3 regions of the Rahnella contaminans genome follow, and region 1 is predicted to be linked to each of the others. Evidence: predicted binding sites of a transcription regulator. Region 1 holds the regulator's gene; each other region holds the start of a gene.
What was found. The regulator sigma-54, encoded in region 1, starts transcription at its own class of promoters, with help from an activator protein. The targets are predictions, from matches to a motif close to GTTGGCACANNTTTCGCTNT.
Positions count from the first base shown of each region.

Region 2: a site for sigma-54 is predicted at 938-957, ahead of GW579_RS09005 (gamma-glutamyltransferase family protein). Genes of this name have one in related genera too.
Region 3: a site for sigma-54 is predicted at 2,157-2,176, ahead of glnK (P-II family nitrogen regulator). Genes of this name have one in related genera too.

Region 1 is NZ_JAADJS010000005.1:149,489-155,916, reverse strand. It holds gene kdsD (arabinose-5-phosphate isomerase KdsD) at 1-506, shown strand, start outside; gene kdsC (3-deoxy-manno-octulosonate-8-phosphatase KdsC) at 523-1,089, shown strand; gene lptC (LPS export ABC transporter periplasmic protein LptC) at 1,086-1,655, shown strand; gene lptA (lipopolysaccharide ABC transporter substrate-binding protein LptA) at 1,633-2,190, shown strand; gene lptB (LPS export ABC transporter ATP-binding protein) at 2,197-2,922, shown strand; gene rpoN (RNA polymerase factor sigma-54) at 3,022-4,455, shown strand; gene hpf (ribosome hibernation promoting factor) at 4,479-4,766, shown strand; gene ptsN (PTS IIA-like nitrogen regulatory protein PtsN) at 4,876-5,346, shown strand; gene rapZ (RNase adapter RapZ) at 5,414-6,268, shown strand; gene npr (PTS phosphocarrier protein NPr) at 6,265-6,428, shown strand, end outside.
Region 2 is NZ_JAADJS010000001.1:2,026,670-2,033,097, forward strand. It holds gene GW579_RS09000 (MurR/RpiR family transcriptional regulator) at 1-839, opposite strand, end outside; gene GW579_RS09005 (gamma-glutamyltransferase family protein) at 1,030-2,616, shown strand; gene hpxX (oxalurate catabolism protein HpxX) at 2,632-2,826, shown strand; gene GW579_RS09015 (AtzE family amidohydrolase) at 2,823-4,226, shown strand; gene hpxZ (oxalurate catabolism protein HpxZ) at 4,278-4,661, shown strand; gene puuE (allantoinase PuuE) at 5,334-6,272, opposite strand; gene GW579_RS09030 (aspartate/glutamate racemase family protein) at 6,265-6,428, opposite strand, start outside.
Region 3 is NZ_JAADJS010000002.1:703,871-710,298, forward strand. It holds gene GW579_RS12355 (SmdA family multidrug ABC transporter permease/ATP-binding protein) at 1-103, shown strand, start outside; gene GW579_RS12360 (SmdB family multidrug efflux ABC transporter permease/ATP-binding protein) at 96-1,895, shown strand; gene glnK (P-II family nitrogen regulator) at 2,238-2,576, shown strand; gene amtB (ammonium transporter AmtB) at 2,662-3,951, shown strand; gene tesB (acyl-CoA thioesterase II) at 4,079-4,945, opposite strand; gene GW579_RS12380 (YbaY family lipoprotein) at 5,192-5,770, shown strand; gene GW579_RS12385 (MGMT family protein) at 5,831-6,139, opposite strand; RNA gene ffs (signal recognition particle sRNA small type) at 6,334-6,428, shown strand, end outside.

The DNA.
Region 1 (6,428 bases):
CCAGCAGCACCACGGCGGTATTGGTTATGGGCGATGCGCTGGCAGTGGCCCTGCTTGAAGCCCGCGGATTCACCCCTGAAGATTTCGCCCTGTCTCACCCCGGCGGAGCACTGGGTCGCAAGCTCTTGTTGCGCGTCAGCGATATCATGCACACCGGCGATGAAATCCCGCACGTCAGCCGTGATGCGTCTTTGCGCGATGCCCTTCTGGAAATCACTCGCAAAAATCTGGGCATGACGGTCATCTGCAACGATTTGATGAAAATCGAAGGGATCTTTACCGATGGTGATTTACGCCGCATCTTTGATATGGGCGTGAACATTAATAATGCGGCGATTGCCGAGGTGATGACGACCGGCGGGATCCGTGTTCGCCCTTCGCTTCTGGCGGTTGACGCACTGAATCTGATGCAGGAAAAACACATTACCTGCGTAATGGTTGCTGATGGTGACCAGTTGTTAGGTGTGTTACATATGCACGATATGCTGCGCGCTGGCGTAGTCTAATTGAGGAATAGCCCGAATGAGTAATAGCGCAGCCCTGGTGGAGACCTGCTACGGTCCGGTCAGCGCCCACGTGCTGGAACGCGCCAAAGCCGTTCGCCTGCTGATTTGCGATGTGGACGGCGTCATGTCCGACGGCCTGATCTACATGGGAAATCAGGGCGAAGAGCTAAAAAGTTTTAACGTTCGCGACGGTTACGGTATCCGTTGCCTGCTGACATCTGACATTGAGGTCGCGATTATTACAGGCCGCAATGCAAAATTACTGGAAGATCGCGCTAAAACCCTCGGTATCCGCCACTTGTATCAGGGGCAATCGGATAAGCTTTTGGCCTTCCGCGAACTGTTAGATACACTGTCCCTGCGGGCCGAAGAAGTGGCTTATATCGGGGATGATCTGATTGACTGGCCGGTCATGGCCGAAGTCGGTCTTTCCGTGGCGGTTCAGGATGCACATCCGATCCTGTTGCCGAAGGCCGATTACGTTACCCGCATCGCTGGCGGGCGTGGCGCCGTACGCGAATTGTGTGATTTGATTCTGCTGGCGCAGGGTAAGCTGGAGGACGCCAAAGGGCTGTCGATATGAGTAAAACAAAACTTTGGATTATCCTTGTTCTGACGGCCATCGTTCTGGTTCTGGTGGGCTGGTCATTGTCTGATAGCAGCGATGACGCACCGCAGGCCGTTAACGATCAGGATCCCACTTACCAGACATCCCACACGGTCACGATGGTCTATGACCCAACGGGTAGCCTGACCTATAAACTGGTTTCGGACCAGGTAAAATACTACGCCGCCGATCAGGTGACATGGTTTACCAACCCGGTCGCGACCATGTTTGACAAGAATAAAACACCAACCTGGGTGCTGCGTTCTGATAAAGCCAAGTTGACTCAGGATAAGATGCTTTATCTTTACGGGCATGTGCAGGCTGATAGCCTGACGCCTGAGACATCACAGCTTCAAAGAATCAAAACGGATAATGCCCGGGTTAACCTGACGACACAGGACGTTGCCTCAGACGATGAAGTAACGCTTTATGGCACAGGTTTTACATCTAACGGCATGAAAATGCGCGGTAATCTGCGTGATAAGACAGCACAGCTGATCGAAAAGGTAACGACCTCTTATGAAATTCAAAGCAAAAAATAAAATCCGTGATCTCCTGATCGTCAGCTCGTTGTTAGCCGTGAGCATTCCGGCCTTCGCCTTAAAAGATGACACAACGAAACCGATCACCATTGATTCCGCCAATCAGGCGCTGGATGTGAACACCAACACGGCCACCTTCACCGGTAACGTCGTAGTCAATCAGGGCACTATTCAGGTGAAAGCCGATAAAGTTGTCGTGATCCGTCCTCAGGGCGTATCCGGCAAAGAAGTGGTGGAAGGTTACGGCAATCCGGTGACGTTTTACCAGATGCAGGACAACGGCAAGCCGGTAAAAGGCCATGCGCAGAAAGTCCGCTATGAAGTGGAAAACGATCTCGTGACCCTGACCGGTAACGCATACCTCGAACAGCTCGACAGCAACGTGAAAGGCGACCGTATTACCTATCTGGTGCAGAAACAGCAAATGGAAGCCTTCAGTGATAAAGGCAACCGCGTGACGACCGTTCTGGTTCCTTCGCAGCTGCAACAAAAAACGCCTGCCGCGGGCGGCCAGCCGACCAAAAAGAGTAACTGATATTTTATGGCAAAATTAATCGCAGAGAATCTGGCAAAAGCCTACAAAGGCCGCAAGGTTGTAGAAGATGTCAGCCTGATGGTGAACTCCGGCGAAATCGTCGGATTGCTGGGGCCAAACGGTGCGGGAAAAACCACCACCTTCTACATGGTCGTCGGGATTGTGCAACGTGATGCGGGCCGTATCATCGTTGACGATGAGGACATCAGCCTTTTGCCATTGCATACCCGCGCCCGTCGCGGCATTGGCTATCTTCCGCAGGAAGCCTCCATCTTCCGTCGTCTCAGCGTGTTTGATAACCTGATGGCCGTACTGCAGATCCGCGATGATCTGAACAAAGAACAGCGTAACGATCGCGCTAATGAACTGATGGAAGAGTTCCATATTTCTCATTTGCGCGATAACCTCGGTCAGTCCTTGTCCGGTGGTGAACGTCGCCGTGTTGAGATTGCCCGCGCACTGGCAGCGAATCCCAAGTTTATCCTGCTGGATGAACCTTTCGCCGGCGTTGACCCGATTTCCGTCATCGACATCAAAAAAATCATTGAGCATTTGCGTGACAGCGGCCTCGGCGTACTGATCACTGACCACAACGTTCGCGAAACTCTCGACGTTTGTGAGCGTGCCTATATCGTCAGTCAGGGGAAATTGATCGCCCACGGCACGCCAGCCGACATTCTTGCTGATGAACAGGTTAAACGCGTTTATCTTGGTGAAGAATTCCGTCTGTGATCTGTGCCGCCGGAACCGTGCCCGTTTCGACGTAAAGTCTGACGGGAGGTCTCTGACAGAAGTTACTCAGTTTGTAATCAACGGAAATAAAACCAAGATATGAAGCAAGGTTTGCAACTCAGACTCAGCCAACAACTGGCAATGACTCCTCAGTTACAACAGGCCATCCGCCTGTTGCAACTGTCCACGCTTGAGCTCCAACAGGAGATCCAACTCGCGCTGGAGAGCAACCCTCTGCTGGAACAAACCGACCTTCATGATGAAATCGATTCGGTAGAAGCCACCGACAACGAAGCGTTAGATACCCGCGAAGCGCTCGAGCAGAAAGACATGCCCGAAGAGTTGCCGCTGGACGCCACCTGGGACGAGATTTATACCGCGGGCACGCCTTCCGGCACCGGCAACGATTACAGTGACGACGAGCTGCCAATTTATCAGGGTGAAACCACGCAGACGCTTCAGGATTACCTGATGTGGCAGGTGGAACTGACGCCGTTTTCCGACACCGATGCCGCGATTGCCACGTCCATTGTCGACGCGGTAGACGATACCGGTTATCTGACCGTTTCCCTTGACGACATCCTCGAAAGTATCGGTGACGACAACGTCAGCATGGACGAAGTGGAAGCCGTTTTAAAACGTGTGCAGCGTTTTGATCCGGTTGGTGTGGCGGCGCGTGACCTGCGTGATTGCCTGCTGATCCAGCTTTCACAGTACGCCACAGATACGCCTTTCATCGCCGAAGCGCGCCTGATTATCAGCGAACATCTGGATTTGCTGGCGAACCATGATTTCCGCGCACTTATGCGTTCAACCCGGCTAAAAGAAGATACACTGAAAGGAGCGATGCTTCTGATTCAGTCTCTTGATCCGCGTCCGGGACAATCGATCAACACCGGTGAATCCGAGTACGTGATCCCCGATGTGCTGGTGCGAAAAGTGTCAGGTGTCTGGACGGTAGAACTGAATTCCGACAGCATTCCGCGTCTTAAGATTAACCAGCAGTACGCCGCGATGGGCAATTCCGCGCGCAGCGATAGCGACGGGCAATTTATCCGCAGTAACCTGCAGGAAGCCAAGTGGTTAATCAAAAGCCTGGAAAGCCGTAATGACACGCTTTTGAAAGTCACGCGCTGTATCGTTGAGCAGCAGCAGGCGTTCTTTGAACTGGGTGAAGAATTTATGAAGCCTATGGTGCTGGCCGATATCGCCAGCGCCGTAGAAATGCACGAATCGACGATTTCACGCGTGACGACGCAGAAGTTTCTGCACAGCCCGCGTGGAATTTTCGAACTGAAGTATTTCTTTTCCAGCCATGTCAGTACAGACAGCGGCGGCGAGGCATCGTCAACCGCGATCCGGGCGCTGGTGAAGAAATTAATCGCAGCGGAGAATCCTGTAAAACCGCTCAGTGACAGTAAGTTAGCCACCCTCCTTTCCGATCAGGGAATTATGGTGGCACGACGAACCGTCGCCAAATACCGAGAGTCTTTGTCCATCCCGCCCTCAAACCAACGTAAACAGTTAGTTTGACCTCAACAGAGAAGGAAGACATTATGCAGCTCAACATTACCGGACATCACATTGAGATCACGGATCCCCTGAGAGAATTCATCACGTCGAAACTGGCCAAGCTTGAGCAGTATTTCGACCGGATAAATCAGGTGTATGTGGTGTTGAGCGTTGAAAAGGTGCAGAAAGTAGCGGAAGCCACTTTGCATGTGAACGGAGGCGAGTTGCATGCCACCTCGGAGCATCAGGATATGTACGCGGCAATTGACGGCCTGGTTGATAAACTGGCCCGTCAGCTGAACAAGCACAAAGACAAACTGAAACAGCACTGACATTCATGTAGCCAACCCTGTGCTACAAACCTTCGGGCATCGGCTTGTGACCTTCGGGAAACGAGCCGATATAGCTTTAAGGGTGAAACAGCGCCAAAGTGAAGATGACATGATTAACGATACTGCAATGCAATTAACATCGGTGCTTAATGCCGAATGCACCAAAAGCGGCGTTCATTGCGCCAGCAAAAAACGCGCACTGGAAATCATCAGTGAGCTGGCGGCCAAACAGCTAAATTTATCACCGCAGGTGATTTTTGACGCCATTTTGACCCGTGAACGCATGGGCAGCACCGGGATCGGTGCCGGGATCGCTATTCCGCACGGAAAGCTGGAAGAAGACACTTTACGTGCCGTCGGGGTGTTCATTCAGCTTGAACAGCCGATCGCTTTTGACGCTATCGATAATCAGCCTGTGGATTTGCTTTTTGCCTTGCTGGTTCCGGCAGATCAATGTAAAACCCATTTACATACCTTGTCTTTAGTCGCCAAAAAGCTGGCGGATAAAGGGGTGTGTCGTCGTCTGCGCGGAGCGCAAAGTGACGAAGAACTGTTCCAGATAATGACTGAAAACGAATAAATTACTGATTCCCGGTTGCGCGCCGGGAAAATGAATTCTGAACACTGAATGCCAGGGGAGTGACACCATGGTGCTGATGATTGTCAGCGGCCGTTCCGGTTCCGGGAAGTCGGTTGCCCTAAGGGCATTGGAAGACATGGGTTTTTACTGTGTGGATAACCTGCCGGTGGTGTTGTTGCCGCAGCTCGCCCAGACACTTGTTGAACGCAATACGTCTGCGGCCGTCAGCATTGACGTTCGCAACATGCCAGAAACACCGGAAGTTTATGAGCATGCGATGTCACAGCTGCCGGAAAGCTTCTCGCCACAGCTGCTGTTCCTCGACGCTGACCGTAATACCCTGATCCGCCGTTACAGCGACACCCGTCGTCTGCACCCGCTCTCCAGCAAAAACCTGTCCCTTGAAAGTGCAATCGATGAAGAAGCCGATTTGCTGGAGCCTTTGCGCTCTTCCGCGGATCTGATCATCGACACCTCCGAGATGTCCGTTCACGAACTGGCAGAAATGCTGCGTACGCGCCTGCTGGGCAAACGCGAACGTGAGCTGACCATGGTCTTTGAATCCTTTGGTTTCAAACACGGTATTCCGATTGATGCGGATTACGTTTTCGACGTGCGTTTCCTGCCTAACCCGCACTGGGATCCGAAGCTGCGTCCGATGACCGGCCTCGACAAACCGGTCGCTGCGTTCCTCGACCGTCATACCGAAGTACATAATTTTATCTATCAGACGCGCAGCTATCTTGAACAATGGCTGCCCGCGCTGGAAACCAACAACCGCAGTTATCTGACCGTCGCCATTGGCTGTACCGGCGGTAAGCACCGTTCGGTGTATATCGCAGAACAGCTGGCTGACTATTTCCGTTCCCGCGGGAAGAACGTCCAGTCCCGCCATCGCACGCTGGAAAAACGCAAATCATGACGGTTAAACAAACGGTAGAAATCAAAAACCGGTTAGGGATGCACGCCCGTCCGGCGATGAAGTTATTTGAACTGGTACAGAGTTTTGAGTCAGAAGTGATGCTGCGCAACGGCACAGGCATCGAGGCGGAAGCCAGCAGCGTGATCGCACTGCTGATGCT
Region 2 (6,428 bases), on a different contig from region 1:
CAGCGCTGCTCCAGCTCATCCAGCGCGTTATACATATCGCTTATCTGATGAATACGCTGACGGCCTGACGCGAGCATATCGTGCAACAACGCATTGCTGAGTAAATTCGCCAGACTCATGGCAGAAGAGTAGCTGTCAAACGCCGAAACGCTGTCGAGCGGCGCGGCCAGATGCCAGGTGGCGAGCGGGGTCAGCGTCTGCGCCTGAGGCTCGCAAATCAGCAGCACCGGTACGCCAGCTGACTGTAACTGCGTCAGTATTTCCTTCGCCATGCGCGGCCTGCGGCGGAAGGCCACGAAAATCACCACGTCCTGCGCGGTGAGATCCACCAGTTCTTCCGCCAGCGTCTGCCCCGGTTGCGGCATCATCAGTACTCCTGCCCGCACCTGAATCAGTTGCTGGCGCAGATGCAATGCCACCGGATAACTGTTGCGAAAGCCCAGCAGGCGCACCTGTCGCGCCTGACTCAGCGCTGAAATCAGCGCACCAAACTGAGCGCTATCAATCTGGTTAATCCACTGCGTAAGATTCGCCATTTCCTGCTTATAGTGCCGTGATAACAAGGTGTTACCTTGCACCGCGTCACGGCTGTCGGTCAGCGGCATTCCGCTCTGGCGCAGGGTGCGCATTTCATCGCGCATATCACGATAGCTCGGGTAACCGAGACGTTTGAACAGGCGGCTGACCGTGGCTTTCGACACGCCGCTGAGCCGCGCCAGCTCTGCGCTGTTGTAACTCATCAGGTCGTCGATGCTGGCAAAAATAAAGTCGGCCACCCGCTGTTCCTGCGGTGTCAGCTCTGCGTAATGGTCACGCAGACGCTCATCAATCTGTTTCATCTCTGGCCCTTTTGTAACCAATGTTTCATCGGAACATACCATGCACTATGCTTGCCAGTGCAATAGAAATTAGCGTGAAAAACGCAAGACTCTGCCGATGTGGAACACCTCTTGCTTAATTCTATCCCTACGCGCCCACAACCCTGCAAGCGCGGGCAGCATAAAAAAGCGTCTCAAAAAAGGACATAGCATGATTAACAGTAACAGCGCGCCGCTGGGCATGGCGGTCACACCTCATCATCTGGCAAGCCAGAGTGCGCTTGCGGTACTGAGGGAAGGCGGTAATGCCATCGAGGCGATGGTGGCCGCAGCCGCAACAATTGCGGTGGTCTATCCGCACATGAACGGACTGGGCGGCGACGGCTTCTGGCTGATTGTGCCGCCGCAGGGCAATCCGGTGGCGATAGACGCCAGCGGTGCCGCCGGCTCGCTGGCCTCTCTCGATTTCTACACCGGGGAATCGCATATTCCGCACCGTGGGCCGAAAGCGGCACTGACGGTCGCAGGCACGGTCGGTGGCTGGCAGGAAGCGCTGAATGTGTCGGCTGAATTTGGCGGCGATCAAAAACCCCTTTCACGCCTGCTGCGCGATGCCATCCGTTACGCCGCGGATGGCATTCCGGTAACGGCTTCTCAGGAAGCCGCCACCCGTGCCAAACAACATGAGCTGAAAGACTTGCCCGCTTTTGCCGACGTTTTTATGCCGAACGGCGAAGTGCCGCGCGCCGGTAACCGCTTCACCCAGCCGCAGCTGGCACAGACGTTATCCATGCTGTGCGAAGACGGGCTGAACAGTTTCTATCGCGGTGAACTGGCCGACAATATGGCCGCCGACATGGAAAGGCTCGGCATGCCGGTCACCCGTGCCGATCTGGCCGCTTACAAGCCCCGGCGCTGCGTGCCGCTGCGTCTCAAACACAGCAAAGGCGAAATATACAACCTGACACCGCCGACGCAGGGGTTAGTTTCACTCGCGATCCTCGGTCTGACTGACCGTCTGCCGCTCGAGACCATGGATGAAAGCGCGACGATACACAGCATTGTCGAAGCTACCAAGCTGGCGTTCGGCCTGCGCGACCGCTATATCACCGATCCGCGCATGATGACGCAGGACGCGCAAAGCCTGCTGGATCCGCAGTATCTCGACGCCCTCGCCACCCGCATCAAACCGCACAGCGCCGCCGGCTGGGGCAAAGGTAAAGGTCCGGGCGATACCGTCTGGATGGGCGTGATGGACAGCAGCGGGCTGGCGGTATCGTTTATTCAGAGCATCTATCATGAGTTCGGCAGTGGCGTCGTTCTGCCCCAGAGTGGCGTGCTGTGGCAAAACCGTGGCGCCTCATTCAGCCTCGATGCCAGCCATTTACTGGCACTGGCGCCGGGTAAACAACCGTTTCATACCCTGAATCCTGCCGCCGCACGTTTATACGACGGGCGCACCATGGTTTACGGTTCGATGGGCGGCGACGGTCAGCCGCAAACGCAGGCTGCGGTGTTTATCCGCCATGTGGTGCAGGGACAATCCTTGCAGCAGGCGATCAGCGGGCCGCGCTGGCTGCTGGGTCGTACATGGGGGGAAAGCTCGGACTCCCTGAAACTGGAAGGCCGTTTCGCCTATCCGACGCAGGCCGGACTGAGACAGCGCGGTCACGATGTCGAACTGTTGCCGGATTTCAGTGAAGCCGTCGGCCATGCCGGAGCCATTGTCCGCCACACCAACGGCATGTTTGAAGGCGCTTCCGACCCGCGCAGCAACGGCAGCGCGGCCGGTTTTTAAACTGAGGAACTGATCATGAAAAATACGCCTGCGGCCACAGACTGGGCCGCTTACATCCGCCAGATGGAGTCCGTTCTGGCGCTGGAACTCGACGATGTACGCCGTCAGGAACTGCTGGTGCAGTTCAGCCGTATCGCGCAAATGGCGCAACCGCTGATGGATTTACCGCTCGATTCGCGACTGGAAATCGCCGGGGTGTACAGAGCATGAAATCGTTTGATAATTTCACGATTAATCAGCTTCATCAGGCCATTACGCAGGGTGAAATCTCAGCCACAGAAATTGCCAGCGCCACGCTGGACGCCGTTGAACAGGCCAATCCGGTCATCAACGCGTATACGCATATCACCCGCGAACGCATGCTGAGTGAGGCCGCTAAAGTGGATAAAACCCGCGCCAGCGGAACCGCACTGGCACCGCTGGCAGGCATTCCGTATGCGGTGAAAAACCTGCTGGACGTCGCCGGTGAAGTTACGCTGGCGGGTGCGAGCCTCAACAGCAGCAACGCCGCCGCACGTCATGATGCCTGGACCGTTTCACGCCTCGCCGCACAGGGCGCGATGCTTTCCGGCATGCTGAACATGGATGCTTACGCCTACGGTTTCACTACCGAAAACAGCCATTATGGTGCCACCCGTAACCCGCGTGATCTGGCACGCGTCGCCGGAGGATCGTCCGGCGGTTCTGCTGCTGCCGTCGCTGCCGGTCTGGTGCATTTTACGCTCGGCAGCGACACCAACGGATCCATTCGCGTGCCTGCATCATTGAGCGGTATTCTCGGCCTGAAACCGACCTTCGGACGGATCTCCCGCCGCGGCAGCCAGCAGTTTGTCGCCAGTCTTGATCACATCGGTCCGATGGCGAGGTGCAGCGAGGATCTGTCGCAGGCCTATGACGCGATTCAGGGCACAGACTCTCAAGATCACTTCCAGGCAGATAAACCCGTGACTGCCACTTTTTCTCAGCTCGGACGCGGCCAGCAGGGTTTGCGTACTGCGGTGCTGGGCGGCTATTTTGCTACCTGGTGCGACGACCACGCTAAAGCTGCCGTGCGCCAGATTGCTCAGGCTCTTGAAGCGCAGGAAGAAGTTGAAATGCCGCAGGCCGAACTGGCGCGTTCAGCGGCATTTATCATCAGTGCTTCTGAAGGCGGCAATCAGTATTTGCCAAAACTGCGCAGTATCCCGCAACAGTTTGAACCGTTATCGCGCGAGCGTTTACTGGCCGGCGCGATGATCCCGGCGGCATGGTACGTGCAGGCACAGCGTTTTCGTCAGCATTTTCAGGAACAAATCTTGCCCCTGTTTGATCACTGGGACATTCTGATTGCCCCTGCCACGCCATGCCCGGCAACGCTGATTGGTCAGGACACCATCAGAATTAACGGTCAGGATCTGCCGACACGTGCCAATATGGGTATGCTGACGCAGCCAATTTCGTTCCTCGGTTTACCGGTAGTGACGGTGCCGGTCACGACATCGACCGGCCTGCCAATAGGATTACAACTGATTGCGCCGCCGTGGCGCGAAGACCTGTGTCTGCGTGCAGCACGGGCGCTCGAACTTCAGGGCATAGTGAAAGTCAGCAGTTCTCCGGTGATGCCCGCGTAACAACCTGCATCCCGTTTTCCAGGGTGAAGCAAAAGAGTAAAGAGACGAATCATGAAAACTGAACATATCGACCGCCCGGCGATCCTTGCCGAAATGAATGCGGCCTTTTATCGCTATGAACAGGCGCTGATCACCAACGATACCGCCGTCCTCGACGAACTGTTCTGGCACGACCCGCGCACCGTGCGCTTTGGCGCGGGAGAAAATCTTTACGGCATCGAAGCCATCCGGGCATTTCGCTCAGCGCGATCGGCGCAAGGGTTAGACAGGGAACTGGTCAATACGACCATCACCACATTTGGTGATGACATGGCCGTCGCCAGCACGGAGTTTCGCCGTGAAGGCACGGACAAAATCGGGCGTCAGCAGCAGACATGGGTGAAAATGGCGAGCGGATGGAAGATTGTGGCCGCCCATGTGAGTCTGATGGTTTGACCGAACCATTGGGCGGTTCAGCTTTGGAAAGCTGAGGAAACCTTTTTCGGTTTAACCGGGATAAAAATGAGTTGTGGAATTTTCGGTTCCCACCGAGGGGAAATCTGAACGGTGACATTTTCGGTTTCTCAATAACAGCGATCACTTTTCACGCTGCGCCGAAACCGCCCAAAAGGGGCCAGGACGGGCCCCTCTTGGATCTCCCACGTCTTTTAACTGCATGCTATCGCTCGCTGGCTATGTTTCAGCAACCGCAGTGACAGGCTGGAAATCTTGCCGCTACGCGGTTCCCTCTCTCGGTCCTGAAGCCTCAGGTCTTCAGGCCGCTCCGTTCAGCAAGATTTCTGAATCGCCCGCACCATCTTAAAATTAACGGCAGACTGTTTTTCATCTTTTAGAAAAGTGGATTGGCGTGCTCAAAATTCAGCTGAACGGAGCGGCTTCAAGACCTATGGCTTGAAGACCGAGAGAAGGTAGTGCGAAGCACCTGGATTTTCGCCACCCACTAAAGCAACAGAACATGTCCGTCGTGCCCGCGACAGCGCGCAGTGAAAAAGCGCGGGAGTCCAGAGGGCGCGCGCTTACGCGTCCTCTGGGCCAGTTTGGGCGGCGAGCCCAAGGTTTTGAATTTGATTTTAAATTTGAATTTGAATTTGAATTTGAATTTCGAGATTAAACACCGAAATGTTTAACCCAATGGTCGGCAATGTCCTGCCGCTTACACACCCAAACGCGATCATGCGATTCCACGTAATCGAGAAACCGCTGTAAAGCGCGAAATCTCCCGGGGCGACCCAGGATCCGGCAATGCATCCCGACCGACATCATTTTGGGTGACGTTTCGCCTTCTTCGTACAACACGTCAAAAGTATCTTTGAGATAGGTAAAGAACTGCTCGCCGGTATTGAAACCCTGCGGGGAGGCAAACCGCATGTCGTTGGTTTCCAGCGTGTACGGGATCACCAGATGCTGTTTCGTTTCGCCATTTTCCAGTTTTACCGGCGTCCAGAACGGCAGGTCATCGCCGTAGTAATCGCTGTCGTACTGGAATCCGCCTGATTCGGCGACCAGCTGACGGGTGTTCGGGCTGTCGCGGCCGGTGTACCAGCCGGATGGCGTTTTACCGAACAGGTCGCGAAGTACAGTGATGGCTTTTTGCATGTGCTCCGCCTCTTCGGCTTTGCTCATGTTCTGATAGTGGATCCAGCGCCAGCCGTGGCTCACGACGTCGTAATCCGCGGCTTTGATGGCGCTGACGATTTCCGGGTTACGCGCGAGCGCCATCGCGACACCGAAAACGGTCAGCGGCAGGCCGCGCTTCTGGAATTCATTGTGGATCCGCCAGAAACCGGCGCGTGAGCCGTATTCATACAGTGAATCCATCGACATATGGCGATCAGGGAAACTGGCTGCACCGATAATATCCGAGAGAAATTGTTCCGAACCGGCGTCGCCGTGCAGGACGTTATTTTCCGCGCCCTCCTCATAGTTGAGGACGAACTGCACCGCAATCCGGGCATTACCCGGCCAGTTTGCGTGTGGCGGACGACCGGCATAGCCAATCAGGTCGCGCGGATAATTTTCAGTAAAACCGTTATCGAATTCAGGCATGGTTATCTCTCAGATTCAGTCCGGCAAAGCGGCCAGACAAGGGTTTTTCCAGCGGATAATCCAGATCACCGTGCTTACTGGTGGTCAGGCGAAGTGCGGCCAGCGACTCGACCATTTTGACCGCCGCACTGACGCCGTCGATCACCGGAATATTCA
Region 3 (6,428 bases), on a different contig from region 1:
TGTTGCGCAGCCCGGCTGGTACCGGGATATGTTCCGCTATCAGCAGCTTGAAGCTGCGCTGGACGACGTGCCGCAGGAAATGGAGACGGAACAACGTGGCTGAACCAAAAACGAATAAAATTCAGAAGTTATGGCCAACGCTTAAACGACTTCTCAAATACGGAAAACCCTACAGCAAGCCACTTTCCTATGCTGTCATAATGTTGTGGGTTGCTGCCGCGGCGGAAGTGACCGGGCCCATTCTGATCAGTTTCTTTATTGATCATTATGTCGCGAAAGGGGAGTTGCCCTGGGGGAAAGTCAGCTTGCTGGCACTTTGCTTTATCTTCCTGCAATTTCTTGCCGCAAGCCTGCACTATTTTCAGGCGTTATTGTTTAACCGTGCCGCCGTGGGTGTGGTCCAGCGTTTACGTACCGATGTTATGGACGCCGCACTCCGGCAGCCGCTCAGTGCGTTCGATACCCAGCCGGTCGGGCAGCTTATTTCCCGTGTGACCAATGATACTGAAGTGATCCGCGATTTATACGTGACCGTGGTGTCGACAGTGTTGCGCAGCATCGCCCTGATTGGCGCAATGTTGATCGCGATGTTCAGCCTGGACTGGCGGCTGGCTTCCGTGGCTATTTGCATTTTCCCGGCAGTATTTGTCGTGATGGGGCTGTATCAGGTCTACAGCACGCCGGTTGTCCGCAAGGTGCGCGCTTATCTGGCGGACATTAATGACGGGTTTAACGAAGTCATTAATGGCATGAACGTCATCCAGCAATTTCGTCAGCAGAAAAGATTCGGCGAACGCCTCACGCGCGCCAGCCAGTCGCACTACATGGCGCGTATGCAAACGCTGAGGCTGGAAGGTTTTCTGCTGCGTCCATTGCTCAGCCTGTTTTCATCGCTGATTCTGTGCGGTTTGTTGCTGCTTTTCGGATTCAGTGCCGAAGGCTCAATTGGTGTGGGCGTGTTGTATGCCTTCATTAACTATCTCGGGCGCCTCAACGAACCGCTGATCGAACTGACTTCGCAGCAATCTATTTTGCAGCAGGCGGTTGTTGCCGGTGAACGTATTTTCGATTTGATGGACAGAACCCAGCAACAATACGGTCCGGACGACAAATTACTCACCAGCGGAGAAATTGAAGTCAGGGACGTCAGCTTCGCTTATCAGCCCGACAAATGGGTACTGGAAAATATCTCCCTGCACGTTCCGTCGCGCGGGTTTGTAGCGCTGGTCGGGCATACGGGTAGTGGCAAAAGTACGCTGGCGAATCTGCTGATGGGATATTACCCGCTCAATAAAGGTGAAATCCGCGTGGACGGACGCAATCTTGCTGACCTGTCGCATACCAGCCTGCGTAAAGGTATCGCAATGGTTCAGCAGGATCCGGTGGTGCTGGCGGAATCGGTGTTCGCCAATGTGACACTGGGGCGGGATATTGATGAAGCTCAGGTCTGGCACGCGCTGGACATCGTGCAGCTTTCGCCGCTGGTGCGTGAAATGCCGGAAGGGCTCAATACGCGTCTGGGTGAACAGGGGAATAATCTTTCCGTGGGCCAGAAACAGTTGCTGGCGATGGCGCGCGTTTTGGTGCAGGCGCCTGAGATTCTGATCCTTGACGAGGCAACGGCCAATATTGATTCCGGAACCGAGCAGGCAATTCAGCGTGCGTTGCGGGCTATCCGTCAGCAAACCACGCTGGTGGTGATCGCCCACCGTCTTTCAACGATTGTCGATGCCGATAATATTTTGGTATTGCATCGGGGTCAGGCGGTTGAACAAGGTAACCATTTTCAGCTTCTGGCAGAAAAAGGCCGTTATTATCAGATGTATCAGTTGCAGCTCGCAGGGCAGGAGCTGGCGTCCACCGGTACGATTATTTCAGCAACAGAAAACGTATAATCTTTTAGCTGGCGCAGCCTGATTGCTGCGCCAGTTCATTTCTTCCTGTTCTTTTAATCCCTCCTTTTCGCGTCTCACGCACCTGATTCATGCAGCCAAAACGTTCCTCTGACTTTCTCTGCACTAAAAGGTAGCGACAGGCACTTAAATGGTGCGCATGGGGTCAGGCTGAATACGGCCTCACAACTGTGCGCCGGGTCACGAATAATCTGAAAATGCCGTATTACGCGGGAATCGCATGAATATTTGCGTGATTTCAACTCTGGCACACCCTTTGCTTTAACCATTCCGTATCGGGCGCGAGGTTTCTCGCGGCAAGCCCTTAATTCGAGGAGTGGCAATATGAAGCTGGTTACTGTGGTGATCAAACCTTTTAAGCTGGAAGACGTGCGTGAAGCACTGTCTGCTGTTGGAATTCAGGGGCTGACCGTAACGGAAGTTAAAGGTTTCGGCCGTCAGAAAGGTCACGCTGAGTTGTATCGCGGTGCGGAATACAGCGTGAACTTCCTGCCAAAAGTAAAAATCGACATTGCTATCGCTGACGATCAGCTGGATGAAGTGATCGACGTGATTAGCAAAGCGGCCTACACCGGCAAGATCGGTGATGGCAAAATTTTCGTTGCAGAATTGCAACGCGTCATCCGTATCCGTACGGGTGAAACTGACGAAGCAGCACTGTAATTTCAGGCCTTTATCTCTGATATAAATCGCTTTGATATAAATCAGGTTAGAAAAAACAGTTTTGAGAAACAGGGGTGGGTTAATAATGAAAAAACTTTTATCCATGATGGGGCTTGGCGCGGTTGCATTGCTGCCTTCGCTTGCCATGGCAGCAGCACCGGCAGCCGCAAACGGTGCTGACAACGCATTTATGATGATCTGTACTGCCTTGGTACTGTTTATGACTGTACCTGGCGTGGCATTGTTCTACGGCGGCTTACTGCGTTCTAAGAACGTTCTGTCCATGCTGACTCAGGTTATCGTGACCTTCGCGCTGGTTTGTGTTCTGTGGATCCTTTATGGCTACAGCCTCGCATTCAGTGAAGGTAACGCCTTCTTCGGCGGCTTCAGCAATGTGATGATGAAAGGCATCGGCCTGGATTCAGTCACGGGCACCTTCTCCCAGATGATTCACGTTGCGTTCCAATGCTCTTTCGCCTGCATCACTGTAGCGCTGATTGTGGGCGGTATCGCTGAACGTGTTCGTTTCTCTGCGGTGCTGATTTTCACTGTGATCTGGCTGACCTTCTCTTACATCCCGATGGCTCACATGGTGTGGGCGGGCGGCTTCCTGGCGGCTGATGGCGCGCTGGACTTCGCGGGTGGTACGGTTGTTCACATCAACGCCGCTATCGCAGGTCTGGTGGGTGCATATCTGCTGGGCAAACGCGCAGGCTTTGGTAAAGAAGCGTTCAAACCACACAACCTGCCGATGGTCTTCACCGGCGCTTCAATCCTGTACGTGGGCTGGTTCGGCTTCAACGCCGGTTCGGCAAGCGCGGCGAGCTCCATTGCAGCCCTGGCATTCCTCAACACCGTTATTGCGACCGCAGGTGCAATCCTGTCCTGGACGCTGGTTGAGTGGATGGTTCGCGGTAAGCCTTCTCTGCTGGGCGCAAGCTCCGGTGCTATCGCAGGTCTGGTTGCTATCACCCCGGCGTGCGGTACTGTTGGCGTGGGCGGTGCTCTGATTATCGGTCTGGTAGGCGGCATTACCGGTCTTTGGGGTGTGGTTACCCTGAAAAAATGGCTGCGTGTGGACGATACCTGTGACGTTTTCGGTGTCCACGGCGTGTGCGGTATCGTAGGTTGTCTGCTGACTGGCGTATTCACTTCCAGCTCTCTGGGCGGTGTGGGTTATGCAGAAGGCGTCACCATGGGCCATCAGGTCTGGGTTCAGTTCTTCAGCGTCTGCGTTACGCTGGTCTGGTCTGGCGTTGTGGCCTTCATCGGTTACAAAGTGGCTGACATGATTGTAGGTCTGCGTGTTCCTGAAGAGCAGGAACGTGAAGGTCTGGACGTGAACAGCCACGGCGAGAATGCTTACAACCAGTAAGCTGATTTCAGAGAAAGTAGTGCGCTAACTCTCTAATTAAGCAGTATAAAATAATAAAGATGAAAAAACAGAAGGGGCGATATCACTGTCGCCCCTTTTTTATGTCTGATTTTGCGTAATAGCGGATTTACTCGACCGGTCTTTGGCGGATCACGCCTTCCTGCACCGTAGAGGCCACTAAAACCCCTTCACGCGTATAGAACTGGCCGCGCACAAAACCGCGGGCGCCGGAAGCTGAGGTGCTTTCAACGGCATACAGCAGCCAGTCGTCCATGCGGAAAGGGCGGTGGAACCACATCGAATGGTCGATGGTCGCCACCTGCATTCCCGGCTCCAGGAAGCCAATGCCGTGAGGTTGTAGCGCGGTGGGAAGGAAATTGAAATCAGACGCGTAGCCCAGCAAATACTGGTGGATCCGCAGATCGTCAGGCATTTCGCCGTTCGCGCGGAACCACACGGCACGGTGCGGCTCTTCAACACTGCCTTTCAGCGGGTTGTGGAATTTCACCGGGCGCATCTCGATTGGCTTATGGCCGATGAATTTTTCGCGGAATTTTTCCGGAATAAGATGCGCCAGATTTTTAGCAATATCGGATTCCGACACCAGTGATTCCGGCGGTGGCACGTCCGGCATCGTATTTTGGTGCTCAAAACCTTCTTCCTGACTCTGAAAAGAAGCCGTCATATAAAAAATTGGCTTGCCGTGCTGTACGGCTTTCACCCGACGGGCGCTGAAACTGTTGCCGTCGCGCAGGATTTCAACGTCATAAATAATCGGTTTGCTGCTGTCGCCCGGGCGCAAAAAGTAACTGTGAAACGAATGAATACCACGATCGACCGGTACGGTTTGTTTGGCGGCATACAGCGCCTGACCGACAACCTGACCACCAAAGACCTGACGTAAACCCAGATCTTCACTTTGACCACGAAACAGCCCTTCTTCGATTTTTTCCAGATCTAAAAGATCCAGCAGATTTTTTAATGCCTGACTCATAGTGGCCTCATGAAAGTTACCGGCTGATGCATGCCGGGCGGAAAAAAAATGCGGTCTCCGGCACAGGTCTAACCTGTTAATCATAGTGGATCTTCCTGATGCTCAGAAGCCCTGTTTTGTCGTCGGGAGGAAAACTTCAGATTTTTGTGCCATGATTAATAGGTAAGCTGGTTAAAGTCACTAAATTCATCGTCGGCGTTTATTACAGCTTGTCGACAAGCGACTAATAAAAAGGGAGTACGATCAATGAAACTTTGGCAGATAGTAGGTGGAACCGCGCTGTCTCTGACTCTTGCCGGGTGCGCACCGCACCACCAGGACCCAGCGCAACAGCCCCCTGTTAATACGGCGGCCAGTCCGTCGACCGAACCTGCGATCACCGGCCCAAATGTGTCTGGTAGCGTGTTTATCAATCAGCGAGTGGCTTTACCGCCTGATGCGGTTCTGACCGTCACATTGTCTGATGCGTCTCTGGCGGATGCGCCTTCACGCGTGATTTCACAGAAAGTCGCAAGAACCCAGGGTAAACAGGCGCCGTTTACGTTTATCCTGCCGTATAACCCGCAGGAAATTGCGCCAAATGCCCGCGTCCTCCTGAGCGCAGCGGTGACCGTTAATGGTCAGATGACCTTCGTCACCGACAGCATTAAGGAAGTGATTAACCATGGTCAGGGCACCCGTGCCGACCTGCAACTTGTGCCGGTTGTCGCCGTACCGGTTGCCACCAAGCCGGATGCTTCAGGTCCGCTCAGCAACCCGTCTACTCCGGGGCTGGGCACTTCGCCGGCACCGATCAGCGCAGTGCCATCACAGTCAACTTACTGATGTAAAGGCTGTCTGCGCACTCAGGCACCGCTCCGGCGGTGCTTTTTTATGGGCGCAGTTCTACCATTTCCAGCCGTATTTCTCTAAATCGACTTTGCCTTTCTTAAAGACAATCCCTTCAGCCAGTAACGCCTGACGTTGACGTTTAAAATCTTCGCCTTGCAGGGAAATCTCGCCGTGGCGGTTAATCACGCGATGCCAGGGAAGGGTGCTGCCTTCCGGAAGTTTCTTGAGTACGCCGCCGACCTGACGTGCCGCACGCGGAGATCCTGCGAGCTGCGCCACGTTACCGTATGTGGTGACTTGTCCGGTTGGGATGGCGGCGATAATCTGAAATACGCGCTGGCGAAAGTTATCGGGGTCCGACATGACATCCTCCTCAGTGTTTGCCGGACAGTATGACGTAAAAATCGGGGTTCTGTCCGGCCTGATTCAGGCGTATTGTTTAAGAAAACAACGGTTGTCGGCGGTTAACTTGCTTTTGCTCTGGTCATCACAGATAATGCCCACCGCTTCGATTCTCTTGTACAGAGACGCGGGGCCAATAACGACAATGGGGGCCCTGTTGGTTCTCCCGCAACACTAACTTGTTAACTCGGTCAGGTCCGGAAGGAAGCAGCCATGGCAGGTGTCGTGTGTGCCGGGATGTAGCTGGCAG